4 regions of the Acidovorax sp. AC410 genome follow, and region 1 is predicted to be linked to each of the others. Evidence: predicted binding sites of a transcription regulator. Region 1 holds the regulator's gene; each other region holds the start of a gene.
The links. The regulator sigma-54, encoded in region 1, starts transcription at its own class of promoters, with help from an activator protein. The targets are predictions, from matches to a motif close to TGGCANGNAANCTGCTTT.

Region 1 (3,193 bases):
CGGCGAGGACGGCCAGCCGCTGCCGCGCCAGGCCATTGAGGAGCGCCTCACGGCGCTGCTCACGGAACTGCGCGTGGAGCACCTGCGCGCCTCGCCCGCGCTGGCCCTGTCCGGCGGCGAACGTCGCCGCGTGGAGATCGCCCGCGCGCTGGCCACGCAGCCGCGCTTCATCCTGCTGGACGAGCCCTTTGCCGGCATTGACCCCATCGCGGTGATCGAGATCCAGCGCATCATCGGCTTCCTCAAGGCGCGCGGCATCGGCGTGCTCATCACCGACCACAACGTGCGCGAGACGCTGGGCATCTGCGACCACGCCTTCATCATCAGCGATGGCCACGTGCTGGCCCAGGGTACCCCCTCCGAAATCGTCGACAACGCCGAAGTGCGCCGGGTGTACCTGGGTGAACACTTCCGCATGTAGCAGACCGATGGACCACCTGTTCGCCATGCACCTGCCTTCGTGGCAGTCCCCGGGGGCTGTGCGATGAAGCCCGGCCTGTCACTGCGCGTATCGCAGCACCTGGCGCTCACGCCCCAGCTGCAGCAGTCCATCCGGTTGCTGCAACTGTCCACGCTGGAGCTGGGCCAGGAGGTCGAGCAGATGCTCGACGAAAACCCGTTCCTTGAACGCAATGCCGACGAGGCCCCGCGCGAGGAGTTTGGCGTGGACACGGCCGACGCGCCCGCGCAGCCGGACGACTACAGTTCCGACGATGCGGTCTACTCCAGTGCCCCGGGCTCCAGCACGTCGACCGAGACCCCGGCCGACAGCCCGCAGGGCGATGCGGAAGTGGGCAGCAGTGCGGGCGACGAGCCCGACTGGAGCGGCGATGGCACCGTGGACGTGTCCCCCAACGATGCCGAGTGGGGTGGCGATGCGCCGGCCCGCAACCGCAATGATTCGGAGGGCGACGAGGCCGATGCCACCGAACTGGCCCGCACGCACGAATCGCTCACCGCCTTCCTGCACCGCCAGGCCCTGTCGCTGCGGCTGTCCGAGGTGGACCGCGCGGCGCTGCGCTTCCTGATCGAATCGCTCAACGACGATGGCTACCTCGAGGACCCGCTCGAAGAGCTGGCCATCGCCCTGGCCGGCCCCGACGACCTGGAGCAGATCGAAGAGCTGGTGCATCGCTTCACCGTGGCGCTGCGCCTGCTGCAGAGCCTGGAGCCCGTGGGCGTGGGTGCGCGTGGCCTGGGTGAATGCCTCACACTGCAGCTCACGGCCCTGGCGGCCGACGAAGACAGCGAGCTCGACCCTGACACCGTGCAGACCGCGCTGCGCGTGTGCCAGCAGCCGCTGGAGATGCTGGCGCGCCGCGACATCCGCCGCCTCACGCAGCTGTGCGGCGACGGCGAGGAGCGCACGCGCGCCGCCATGGCCCTGATCGCGCGGCTGGAGCCGCGCCCCGGGCGCAAGTTCGTCGACGTGGAGCGCAACATCATCGTGCCCGACGTCATCGTGCGCAAGGCCGGGCGGGCCAATGGCCGCGACGGCCAGCACAACTTCATCGTGGCCCTGAACCCCGACGTGATGCCGCGCCTGCGCGTACACGACATCTACGCCGGCGCCCTGCGCGGCCACAAGGGCGGCGAGGGCCACCAGGCCATGCAGCAGCGGTTGCAGGAGGCGCGCTGGTTCATCAAGAACATCCAGCAGCGCTTCGACACCATCCTGCGCGTCTCGCGCGCCATCGTCGAGCGGCAAAAGAGCTTTTTCACCCATGGCGAGCTGGCCATGCGCCCGCTGGTGCTGCGCGACATCGCCGACGAGCTGGGCCTGCACGAGTCCACCATCAGCCGCGTGACCACGGCCAAGTACATGTCCACGCCCATCGGCACCTACGAGCTCAAGTATTTCTTCGGTTCGGGCCTGGGCACCGAAACCGGCGGCAACGCATCGAGCACGGCCGTGCGCGCCCTCATCAAGCAGTTCGTGGCGGCCGAAAGCCCGGCCAAGCCGCTCTCGGACAGCCAGATCGCAGAGATGCTCAAGGAGCAGGGCATCGAATGCGCACGCCGCACCGTGGCCAAGTACCGCGAGGCGCTCAAGATCGCGCCGGCCAACCTGCGCAAGGCGCTCTGATCCGCTGTCAGCCTGGCTGGCGGAACGCCCGGCTGGAGATGCTGACGGCATTGCCGTCCGGGTCCTTGGCATTGGCGAACGCATAGCCATTGGCCTGGTGCGTGCTGCCGAAGGCCAGGCCCTGTGCCAGCGCACGGACCTTGAAGGCTTCCACGTCCGGCACATGAAAGCACAGCTTCACCCCCGCCTGGCCGAGCTTCACGCTCTTGGCCGCCTGGTGGACCAGGATGCTGGCCCCTCCGTCCGGGGCCTGGAGCTCGATCAGGCCCTCCACCACGTCCCCAGTGGTCTCAAGACCGAAGTGCGTGCGGTAGAACGCTGCGCTGCGCTGCATGTCGCGCGCGTAGACCATCACGGTGCCGAGGATGGGGGGCATCAGGGCGCTTTCGAGGCCGGTGCGCGCCGCAGCGAGCGCAGCAACTCCAGCGCCTGGGCCACAGGCTCCTGCGGAGCGCCGTTGACGAGCACCGTGAAGGTCACGCGCAGCTCGTTCATGCCCAGCATGCCCTGGGTCAGGTGCTTGTAGCCGTCCGGCTCGGGGGCGCGGTCGGTGGCCGAGAAGTAGTAGCCCATCTTGCCCACGGCGCCCAGGTCCTTGAGGGGCAGATCGCTCTCGACGGCCTTGGGCTGGGCCCGGGTGGCACCCGCCTGCACCAGCCCCCGCAATTCGTCGGCCGTGGGGCCCCTGGGCGCACTGCCCACAGGCCAGATGGGCGTGATAAGCATCTGCAACGCCTTGGCGTCAGGGCCGCTGATGGCCACCGAGGGCGGCAACTCCCCGTGCGGGCGGCGCACCTGGGCGCGCCATTGCGCGGGCAGGTCGATCACCAGGTCATCGCGGCCGGGCAGGGGAACGCGCAGTTCTTCGGCGAGAACGGGCAGGCACAGGGCAAAGGCCATTGAAGCGAGTACGGTGCGGAGCATGGAGCGAAAGAGGAGGGGGTTATTGGCGTTTGGCAAAGACGGCGTCGTAGGACGGGGCGCTGAAGCCGTTCACCCGCTGGCCATTGGTGAGCAGCACCGGCACGCCGCGCGCACCCAGTTGCGCAAAGGCGGCCTTGCCGGTCGGGGTGTCCACGTCGAATTCCCGGTAGGCAATGCCTTTGC
Region 2 (3,193 bases), 2.4 Mb from region 1:
TAGATCTCCTGGCGCGAGTACGCGAAATGCTCGCAGATGTGGTTGTTCACCGCCATGCCGCGGCGCGCCATCTCGGCCTTCATGACCTGAGTCACCAGGGGCACGCAGCCGCCGCAGGTAGCGCCGGCCTTGGTGCAGGCCTTCATCTCGGCGATGGTGCAGGCGCCGTTGCCCACGGCCTCGCAGATGCCGCCCTTGGTGACGTTGTTGCACGAGCAGATCTGCGCCGTGTCGGGCAGCGCGTCCACGCCCAGGCCGGGTCTGGCCTTGCCGTCGCTGGACGGGAAGATCAGGAACTCAGGGTCCTCGGGCAGCGCGATGCCGTTGAGCGCCATCTGCAGCAGGGTGCCGTATTCGGTGGCGTCGCCGATCAGCACCGCGCCCAGCAGTTGCTTGCCGTCTTCGCTGATGACGATCTTCTTGTAGACCTGGCGGCGCTCGTCCACGTACTGGCAGGTGCGGCTGTGCGGTGTTTTCGCGTGCGCGTCGCCGATGCTGGCCACGTCCACGCCCATGAGCTTGAGCTTGGTGCTCATGTCCGCGCCCACGAAGGCGGCGTCGGCGTCGCCTGCGATATGGCGGGCGGCCACACGCGCCATGTCGTAGCCGGGCGCCACCAGGCCGAAGGTCTGCTCGTTCCACGAGGCGCATTCGCCGATGGCGTAGACGTCGTGGTCGCTGGTACGGCATGCACTGTCGATGGCCACGCCGCCGCGCGGACCGACCGCCAGCAGGCTCTGGCGCGCCAGGTCATCGCGCGGGCGGATACCGGCGGAGAAGACGATCATGTCGGTCTCCAGCCAGGTGCCGTCGGCGAACACCATGCGGTGGCGCGCGCGGGCGCCATCGGTGATCTCCTGCGTGTTGCGGCCGGTGTGCACCTGCACGCCCAGCTCCTCGATCTTGGCGCGCAGCACGCGGCCGCCGCCCTCGTCCACCTGCACGGCCATGAGCCGCGGGGCGAACTCGACCACGTGGGTTTCAAGACCCATGTCGCTCAAGGCCTTGGCGCACTCCAGGCCCAGCAGGCCGCCGCCCACGACCACGCCGGTCTTGGACTTGGCGCCCGAGGCCTGCATGGCCTCCAGGTCTTCGATGGTGCGGTAGACGAAGCAGTGCTCGCGGTCGCGCCCCGGCACCTGGGGCACGAAGGGGTTGGAGCCGGTGGCCAGCACCAGCTTGTCATAGCTCAGCACCTCGCCATCGGCCGTGGTCACGGTGCGCGTGCGGCGGTCCACCGATGCGGCGCGCGCCGCCAGGCGCAGCGTGAAACCGGTGCGCTCGAAAAAGCCGGGCTCGACCAGGGAGAGCTCATCGGCCGAGGTGCCGCTGAAGAAGGCCGACAAATGCACGCGGTCGTAGGCGGGGCGCGGCTCCTCGCACAGCACGGTGACTTCGACGCCGGTGATGCCGGTTTCGGCCAGGCTTTCGAGGAACTTGTGGCCGACCATGCCGTGGCCAATGAGAACGATTTTCATCATGCTTGCGCATCCTGCAAGAACCCGGGGAACCGTATCGAGGGGTACAGGATGTGCCGTGCCTTGTGGCACAACGCACCCTCCGCGGAACCACGGGCGTGGGTTGGAACTACCAGGCAGCCCGCTGCGACGCTGCGGCTTGCCCGGGTGTTCCGCCATCATTAGCGGAGGGGTTGTTTATCAGTGCGCAGGCAGCTTTACCGGCGGACAACCAGTGTTCAGCAATAAGCGTGCCCGGCTTTTCGAGGGGGATTCATCGCCACGCGCCCAGGCTTTGCCCTCGGGGCGCCTCGCTGCGGTGCAGCACGTCACCAATTTGGGGCGGGCGCCTGGCGAGCCCCCGCCCTGCCCCGGTGCTGCGGCAACGGGGAGGCGCTTCACTCGTGGCGCAGTGCGTCGATGGGGTCCATGCGCGCGGCCCGGCGCGCGGGGAAGTAGCCAAACACCACGCCGATGCCGGCCGAGAACACGAAGGACAGCAGGTTCACGCCCGGGTTGAACAGGTAGGGCACGCCCATCAGCACCGACAACCCCAGCGACGCGGCCGTGGCCAGCACGATGCCGATGAGCCCGCCCAGCGCCGCCAGCACCACGGCCTCGATCAGAAACTGCAGCAGCACCTCGCGCTCGAGCGCGCCGATGGCCAGGCGCAGCCCGATCTCGCGGGTGCGCTCGGTCACGCTGACCAGCATGATGTTCATGATGCCGATGCCGCCCACCAGCAGGCTCACGGCCGCCACCGCGCCGAGCAGCGTGGTCATGACCTTGGTGGTGCCCGACAGCGCCTCGCCCAGCTGCTTGGTATCGAGCACGTTGAAGTTGTCCTCATCGGTGTCGGAGAGCTTGCGCAGCTCGCGCAGCAGCTGGGTCAGGCTGGCCTTTACGCGCTCGGGTTCGCTGCCGTCCTTCATCGACACCAAGAGGGTGTTCACGCGGGTGTTGCCCGTCACACGGCGCTGCAAGGTGCGCAGGGGCACCAGCACGGTGTCGTCCTGGTCGTTGCCGAAGGCGCCCTGCCCCTTGGAGGCCAGAACGCCCACCACCTCGCACGAGAAGGCCTTCACGCGCAGTTGCTCGCCCACCGCGTCGCGCGTGCCGTAGAGCTCGCGCCGCACGGTCTCGCCGATCACGCAAACCGCAGCGCCGGCGCGCAGCTCATCGTCGGTGAATTCGCGGCCGATGCGCAGCGTCCAATTGCCCGTCTGCAGCCAGGCATTGGTGCTGCCGATGATGCTGGTGGACCAGTTGCGCCCGCCCGCCACCACGGTGGCGGACGCACGCGACTCGGGCGCCACGGCCAGGATGCCGCCGATCTGCTGGGCGATGGCATCGGCATCGGTGTCCTTGAAGGCCGCGGCACCGGTGCCGCCGCCCGGCCCCATGCGCTGGCCGGGGCGCACCTGCAGCAGGTTGGTGCCCAGGCCCGAGATCTGGTTCTGGATGGACACCGTGGCACCATTGCCCAGCGTGACCATGGTGATCACCGCGCTCACGCCGATCACGATACCGAGGATGGTCAGGAAGGAGCGCATGAGGTTGCGCCGGATTGAGCGCAACGCCAGCAGGATGGAACTGAGGAACATCAGCGCACCTCCGCCGGCAACACTGCAGCGGGAGCGGCCAGGCCGCGCGGGTGCGGGTTCGGCTCGTCGCTGCCCACCACGCCATCGACAAAGCGCACGATGCGCCGCGCGTACTCGGCCATGTCGCCCTCG
Region 3 (3,193 bases), 780 kb from region 1:
GGTGCCTGGGCCAGCGACAGTCCACCGACCGACAGCAGGCTCAACCCCAGGATGAAGGAAGCAAGCAATTTTTTCATGGCTTTTTTTCTCTTGTGTGTGATGCGGCGTGCCTTAGAGGGCTTCCTTGCCGGTTTCGCCGGTGCGGATGCGCACCACCTGCTCGAGGTGCGTCACGAAAATCTTGCCGTCGCCGATCTTGCCGGTGCGTGCAGCGGCCTCGATGGCTTCGATCACCCGGTCCACCAGTTCGTCCGCCACGGCGGCTTCGATCTTGACCTTGGGCAGGAAGTCGACCACGTACTCCGCACCGCGGTACAGCTCCGTGTGGCCCTTCTGGCGCCCGAAGCCCTTGACCTCGGTCACCGTAATCCCCTGGACCCCGATGTCCGACAGGGCTTCACGCACCTCGTCGAGCTTGAAGGGCTTGATGATGGCTGTCACCATTTTCATTTTTGGTTCCTCCGGGAAGGGGCGCACCATGCGCCCCTGAAAGATTTACAGGGTTTTGGTCAGCGAGACGATCACGCGCGACTTGTTGACGGGGCCGAAGAAGTCCTTCTTGGTGGCGCCCACCACGGCAGCGCCCAGCGACAGGCCCGAACCGAAGTCATAGGCACCACCGACGCTGTAGTCCAGATAGTTGGGGGCAGCGATATCGCCACCAAAGCGCGTGTAGCCCACCGAGGCCTTGGCGGTGATCTTGGGCGCCACTTCCTGCGCGAAGGCCAGGTTCAGGTAGCCGGTGTTGCGGCCCTTGAAGCCGGGACCGGCGTAGGCGAAGTAGTCCTTGGACAGGGTGTGCGAGTACTTGGCCGTCACCGGGCCGAAGGTGGCCGCGCCGTAGACTTCGGTGGTGTTGCCGTTGCTGTTGCCGGGGTAGATGTAGGTCAGCAGGCCCACGTCCAGGTCCACCGAGCCGGCCTTGAACTTGTAGCCGCCATAGATGTCGGACTCGATGGAGTTGCCCGAGAGCCAGTCGACGCTGGAGTTCCAGTTGCCGACATAGAAACCGGACTCGCCGAAGGCGTAGTCGAAACCGCCCTGGATCGCGGGCTTGACGGCCTTGACCTTGGAGACATCCTGGTCCTGGCCACGGAACTTGTAGTTGGTGGTCAGGCTGACGTTGCCAGTCAGCTGGGCGCTGGCCAGCAGGGGCAGGGTTGCGACAAGGGCAGCGCCCAGGAACTTGATGGATGCGCGGGTCATGTTTCCTCCGGTTGGACAAAGTAGGGACAAGCGCTTTAAGCATGGACCGTGCCACGCGCTACCAACGCGCCGTGGCACCTGGGGGCGGGACAGATGGGGATTCCCTATTAAAGTGAGGGTTGAGGGGATGGCACGACCGCACTGCGATGGTGCAACCGTGACGCATTTCACGCAAGTCCGCTGTAGAACGCACCCATCTGGGGAGAAAGTCATCCATGAGTCTTGCTTTGGTGCAAAGCCGCGCCCTTCTGGGGCTGCAGGCACCGGCCGTCACCGTTGAAGTGCACCTGGCCAATGGCCTGCCCAGCTTCACCCTGGTGGGCCTGGCCGAGGTGGAGGTGAAAGAGGCACGCGAGCGGGTGCGCTCGGCGCTGCAGAACGCCGGGCTGGAGTTCCCCCACAACAAGCGCATCACGGTGAACCTTGCCCCCGCCGACCTGCCCAAGGACTCGGGTCGGTTCGACTTGCCCATCGCGCTGGGCATCCTCGCCGCGAGCGGGCAGATCGATGGCAGCCGTCTGGCGGGCCATGAGTTTGCCGGGGAGCTCTCGCTCTCGGGTGAGTTGCGCCCCGTACGCGGCGCGCTGGCCACCAGCCTGGCGCTGCAAACCCAGCAGATCAGCGCCCAACTGGTGCTGCCCCCTGGCAGTGCCGAGGAAGCCGCCCTGGTCCCCGACGCCCAGGTGGTGCGCGCGCGCCACCTGCTCGACGTGGTGCGCGCCTTTCTGCCGCCGGGCACGCCCGCCCCGGAAGGGGACGACGACGGTTTCACGCGCCTGCAGCCCACACCCATGGTCACCGGGCTGCAGGGCCCCGACATGGCCGACGTGAAGGGCCAGGCCATGGCCAAGCGCGCGCTGGAGATCGCCGCGGCCGGCGGCCACAGCGCCCTCATGGCCGGCCCACCGGGCTCGGGCAAGTCCATGCTCGCACAGCGCTTTGCCGGCCTGCTGCCGCCCATGACGGTGCAGGAGGCACTGGAGAGCGCCGCCATCTCCAGCCTGGCCGGCCGCTTCAGCCCCGAACACTGGGGACTGCGTCCCACGGGGCAACCTCATCACACGGCCAGTGCCGTGGCGCTGGTAGGGGGAGGTTCGCCGCCACGGCCTGGCGAGATATCGCTGGCGCACCATGGTGTGCTCTTCCTCGACGAATTTCCCGAGTTCACCAGGGCTGCGCTGGAGGCGCTGCGCGAACCCCTGGAAACCGGCCACATCACGATCTCCCGCGCGGCGCAGCGCGCCGATTTTCCGGCCCGCTTTCAGATGGTGGCGGCCATGAACCCCTGTCCCTGCGGTTTTCTCGGATCCACCCAGCGCGCCTGCCGCTGCACGCCCGACCAGATCTCGCGCTACCAGGGCAAGCTCAGCGGCCCGCTGCTGGACCGCATCGACCTGCATGTGGAGGTGCCCGCCGTGCCTTCGGAGCAATTGCTCAAGGCGCCGCCCGGCGAATCCAGCGCCGCCATCCGCGAGCGCGTGGTGCAGGCCCGGGCCCGGGCGCTGGCACGCCAGGGCAAGACCAACCAGGCCCTGCAGGGCCAGGAGATCGACGAACACCTGCACCTCGACGATGCAGCCGCCAAGTTCCTCAATACCGCGGCCGCGCGCCTGGGCTGGTCGGCGCGCAGTACGCACCGCGCGCTCAAGGTGGCGCGCACCATTGCCGACCTGGCCGGTGCCGAGGCCACCGCTGTCGGCCACGTGGCCGAGGCAGTTCAATACCGCCGTGTGCTGCGCAGTCAGACGTGAAGACCCCCTGAGTCGCTTCGCGCCTTCCCCCTGGAAGGGGGACGCCCCCAGCGCGGCGGGGCGGCCCTTGCGCGGGGGCACTGGCCCAGGCCATGCCAACTTCCAAGGCCGCGGGAAACGCAAGGCAGATGTCTTCGGGGACGCCGTTATAGTTCTCATCCAGCCCTTCCAGCATCATTCCCATGGCCAGCGCTTCCTCCCCCACCCTCGCACCCACCGCCACCGACGTGGTCGAC
Region 4 (3,193 bases), 2.4 Mb from region 1:
GCCCAGCACCTTTTCGGGGTGGTCCTTCCAGATGTCCTGCGTGGTGGTGGCGGTCACGCCGATGCCGTCCATGATGGCGCGGTGGTTCCAGGGCTCGCCCACGCAGAAACCGTCCATGTTGCCCACGCGCATGTTGGCCACCATCTGCGGTGGCGGTACGGTGATGACCTTGGCATCCTTCATCGGGTCGATGCCGTGCGCGGCGAGCCAGTAGTACAGCCACATGGCGTGCGTGCCGGTGGGGAAGGTCTGGGCGAAGGTGTACTCGCGCTTTTCGCTGGCCATGAGCTTGGCCAGGCCGGCGCCGTTGACGGCGCCCTTGTCGGCCAGCTTCTTGGACAGTGTGATGGCCTGGCCGTTCTGGTTCAGGTTCATCAGCACGGCCATGTCCTTCTTGGGGCCGGCCAGGCCCAGGTGTACGCCATACACCAGGCCGTAGAGCACATGGGCAAAGTCGAGCTCGCCGTTGACCAGCTTGTCGCGCACGCCGGCCCAGCTCGCCTCCTTGGTGGGGATGATGGTCACGCCGTACTTCTTGTCGATGCCCAGCACCGAGGCCATCACCACGCTGGCGCAGTCGGTCAGCGGGATGAAGCCGATCTTCACTTCCTTCTTCTCGGGGGCGTCGGAGCCCTGTGCGTGGACGAGTGCGCGCAGGGCCGGGCTCACACCCACGGCGCCCACGGTGGCGGCCTGCAGCACGGTGCGGCGGTTGAGACTGGTTTTGAGCAGATCGGTCATGGTGCTTCCCTGGTGGCGTGAAAAACAAAAAAGGCGTCCCCCCTGCGCCTGGGCTGCTGCAACTTCACAAAGAAAGTCACGCAGCGCCGAGCGCGGGTGGGACGCCTGTGTCCGGTGGCGAGGGGTACCTGCCCGCCATTGGGTGGATACCGCTCATCGAAGACCTTCGTTGGTCTTGTCCAGGTAATGCAAGCCTTGTGCCAGCCCTGTGATCTGCCAGGATGCTCTGTTTTTGATAGCTAACTATCGAATCAAAATGGGATGGTCAGGCGGCTGCTTCATGAAAGCGCGCAAGCCATGCACCGTCTTTGATCGCACAGGTGTTGTGCGATGCACCATCGCGGGCCGTGCTGTGCCAGGGCAGGGGTGGGAGTGGTGCAGTGCGTCCGGCGTGAAACGCGTCTGCTGCAGTGGCAGCGTGCGCAGCGGGGGCCTTGTCAGCCCAGCAGATCGGCCACGTCGAGCATGCGCTGCGCGACGTCGACCAGTTTGAGGCCCTTGTCCATGGCCGTCTTGCGCAGTTTTTCATAGGCGGCCTGCTCGGTCAGGCCCTGGCGTTCCATCAGCAGGCCCTTGGCGCGGTCGATGGTCTTGCGGTCCTTGAGCTCGGTCTTGGCGTCGGCCAGCTCGGCGCGCAGCGCCTGCTCGTGCTGGAAGCGTGCCATCGCCACGTCCAGGATGGGGCGGATGCGCTGGGGCGCCAGGCCCGCCACGATGTAGGCCGACACACCGGCCGCCACGGCCGCCTTCACGTGCGAGGTGTCCTCGTCGTTGGTGAACATGACGATGGGGCGGCGCTCGTTGCGCGTGGCCATCACCACATGCTCCAGGGCATCGCGTGCTTCGCTTTCGGCGTCCACGATGATGAGGTCCGGCTGCAATTGCGCCAGGCGCTCGCTCAGGAACACGTCGGCCGGCAGCGTGGCCACCAGGTTGAAGTTGTTTTCCAGCAGGCCAATGCGCAGCGCCCGCGAGCGCTCTGCCTGCAGCAGGGCGTGCTCGTCGTCGGGGTCGGCAACCGCCAGATCGGGGGCGACCACCACTATGCGCAAGGCCTCATTCATGCCGTCAGCATAGCAAGATTTGCGCCACAAATTGGTGCGCCGGGCTGGTGCGGACAGGGGTCTACCCTGCTTTTGAAGGGCCAATGGCGGCGGGGGCCTGAAACTTGCTAATAGAGTGTGTATTGGGAGGGCATACCCGATAGCGCCTCTTCGCGGCGTCGCATATACATCCGGTCACATTGACATACTGATATGGAGCTTCCTGCATGAACCTGCCCATCGACCGGCGCCGATTCTCGGCCAGCCTGGCCTTTACCGCTGTGGCCGCCACCGCCCTGTTGGCGGGTTGCGGCAAAGTGCCCGACACCATCAAGATCGGGGTGGCCCAGCCCCTGAGCGGGCCCCTGGCCGCCCTGGGGCAGGACTTGCTCAACGGGGTGAACCTGGCCGTGGCCGAACTCAACAAGGGCGGCTACACCGTGGACGGCAAGCGCGTGACACTGGAGGTGGTGTCCGTGGACGACAAGGCCGACGCTGCCACCGGCAAGACCGTGGCCCAGCAACTGGTGGATGCCGGCGTGGTAGCGGTCATCGGCCACCTGAATTCGGGCGTGAGCATCGAGACGGCACCCATCTACGCGGCCAAGGACATTCCGCAGATCGCCATCTCCACCAACCCCAAGTTCACCCAGCTGGGCTTTCCCACCACCTTCCGCATGGTGGCCAACGACACGCTGCAGGCGCGCGCCATCGGCTCGTTCGCCGCCACGCAGCTGGGCGCCAGCCGCTACGCAGCGCTGGACGACGGCACCCCCTACGGCAAGGGCCTGGCCGACGGCGCGGCCGAGCAGCTCAAGGCGGAGAAAAAGGAAGTCGTGGTGCGCAAGTCCTTCGACGACAAGACCACCGCCTTCGATGCCCTGGCCGGTGAGCTCAAGGCCGCCAAGGTCGAGGTCATCGTCTCCACCCTCAATGACTTCCAGGCCATTGCCCTGCTGGAGGCGCTCAAGAAGGTTGACCACACCAAGGTGCGCCTCTTGGGTGGCGACACCATCAAGACCACCGACATGGCCAAGGGCGCCGGCATCGTGGAAGGCATTTACGCCACCTCGCCCGTGCTGGAGGCCAAGGAGTTCACCACCGGCAAGCCCTTCCTCGAAAAGTATGTGGCCGAGTTCAAGAAGCCGCCGGCCTACGGCGGCCACTACAGCTACGACAGCACCTACGTGCTGTCGGCCGCGATCCAGAAGGCCAAATCCGCCAACCCCAAGGACATCACCAAGGCCATGCACAGCATCAACGGCTATGCGCCGGTGATTGGCACCATGACCTGGGACGACAAGGGTGAGCAGCGCTATGGCGCCGTGGGCGTGTACGAGCTGCGCGGGGGCGGGTGGGAGCTGCGCATGCGCTCGGACCGCTGGTAAGAACGAAGACCAGGGAGACAC

Region 2: a site for sigma-54 is predicted at 1,697-1,714, ahead of nirB (nitrite reductase large subunit NirB). Genes of this name have one in related genera too.
Region 3: a site for sigma-54 is predicted at 1,243-1,260, ahead of AC0IZS_RS10055 (TorF family putative porin). Genes of this name have one in related genera too.
Region 4: a site for sigma-54 is predicted at 1,815-1,832, ahead of AC0IZS_RS17530 (ANTAR domain-containing response regulator). Genes of this name have one in related genera too.

What each region holds. Positions count from the first base shown of each region.
Region 1 covers NZ_CEEDCG010000001.1:1,393,893-1,397,085, reverse strand. The annotation lists gene lptB (LPS export ABC transporter ATP-binding protein) at 1-421, shown strand, start outside; gene AC0IZS_RS06475 (RNA polymerase factor sigma-54) at 485-2,086, shown strand; gene AC0IZS_RS06470 (VOC family protein) at 2,094-2,462, opposite strand; gene AC0IZS_RS06465 (hypothetical protein) at 2,462-3,010, opposite strand; gene AC0IZS_RS06460 (glutaredoxin domain-containing protein) at 3,030-3,193, opposite strand, start outside.
Region 2 covers NZ_CEEDCG010000001.1:3,814,432-3,817,624, reverse strand. The annotation lists gene nirB (nitrite reductase large subunit NirB) at 1-1,478, opposite strand, end outside; gene AC0IZS_RS17670 (ABC transporter permease) at 1,856-3,061, opposite strand; gene AC0IZS_RS17665 (ABC transporter ATP-binding protein) at 3,061-3,193, opposite strand, start outside.
Region 3 covers NZ_CEEDCG010000001.1:2,170,380-2,173,572, reverse strand. The annotation lists gene AC0IZS_RS10065 (ammonium transporter) at 1-77, opposite strand, end outside; gene glnK (P-II family nitrogen regulator) at 112-450, opposite strand; gene AC0IZS_RS10055 (TorF family putative porin) at 496-1,206, opposite strand; gene AC0IZS_RS10050 (YifB family Mg chelatase-like AAA ATPase) at 1,422-2,957, shown strand; gene AC0IZS_RS10045 (MarR family winged helix-turn-helix transcriptional regulator) at 3,140-3,193, shown strand, end outside.
Region 4 covers NZ_CEEDCG010000001.1:3,780,152-3,783,344, forward strand. The annotation lists gene AC0IZS_RS17525 (CmpA/NrtA family ABC transporter substrate-binding protein) at 1-741, opposite strand, end outside; gene AC0IZS_RS17530 (ANTAR domain-containing response regulator) at 1,179-1,805, opposite strand; gene AC0IZS_RS17535 (branched-chain amino acid ABC transporter substrate-binding protein) at 2,012-3,172, shown strand.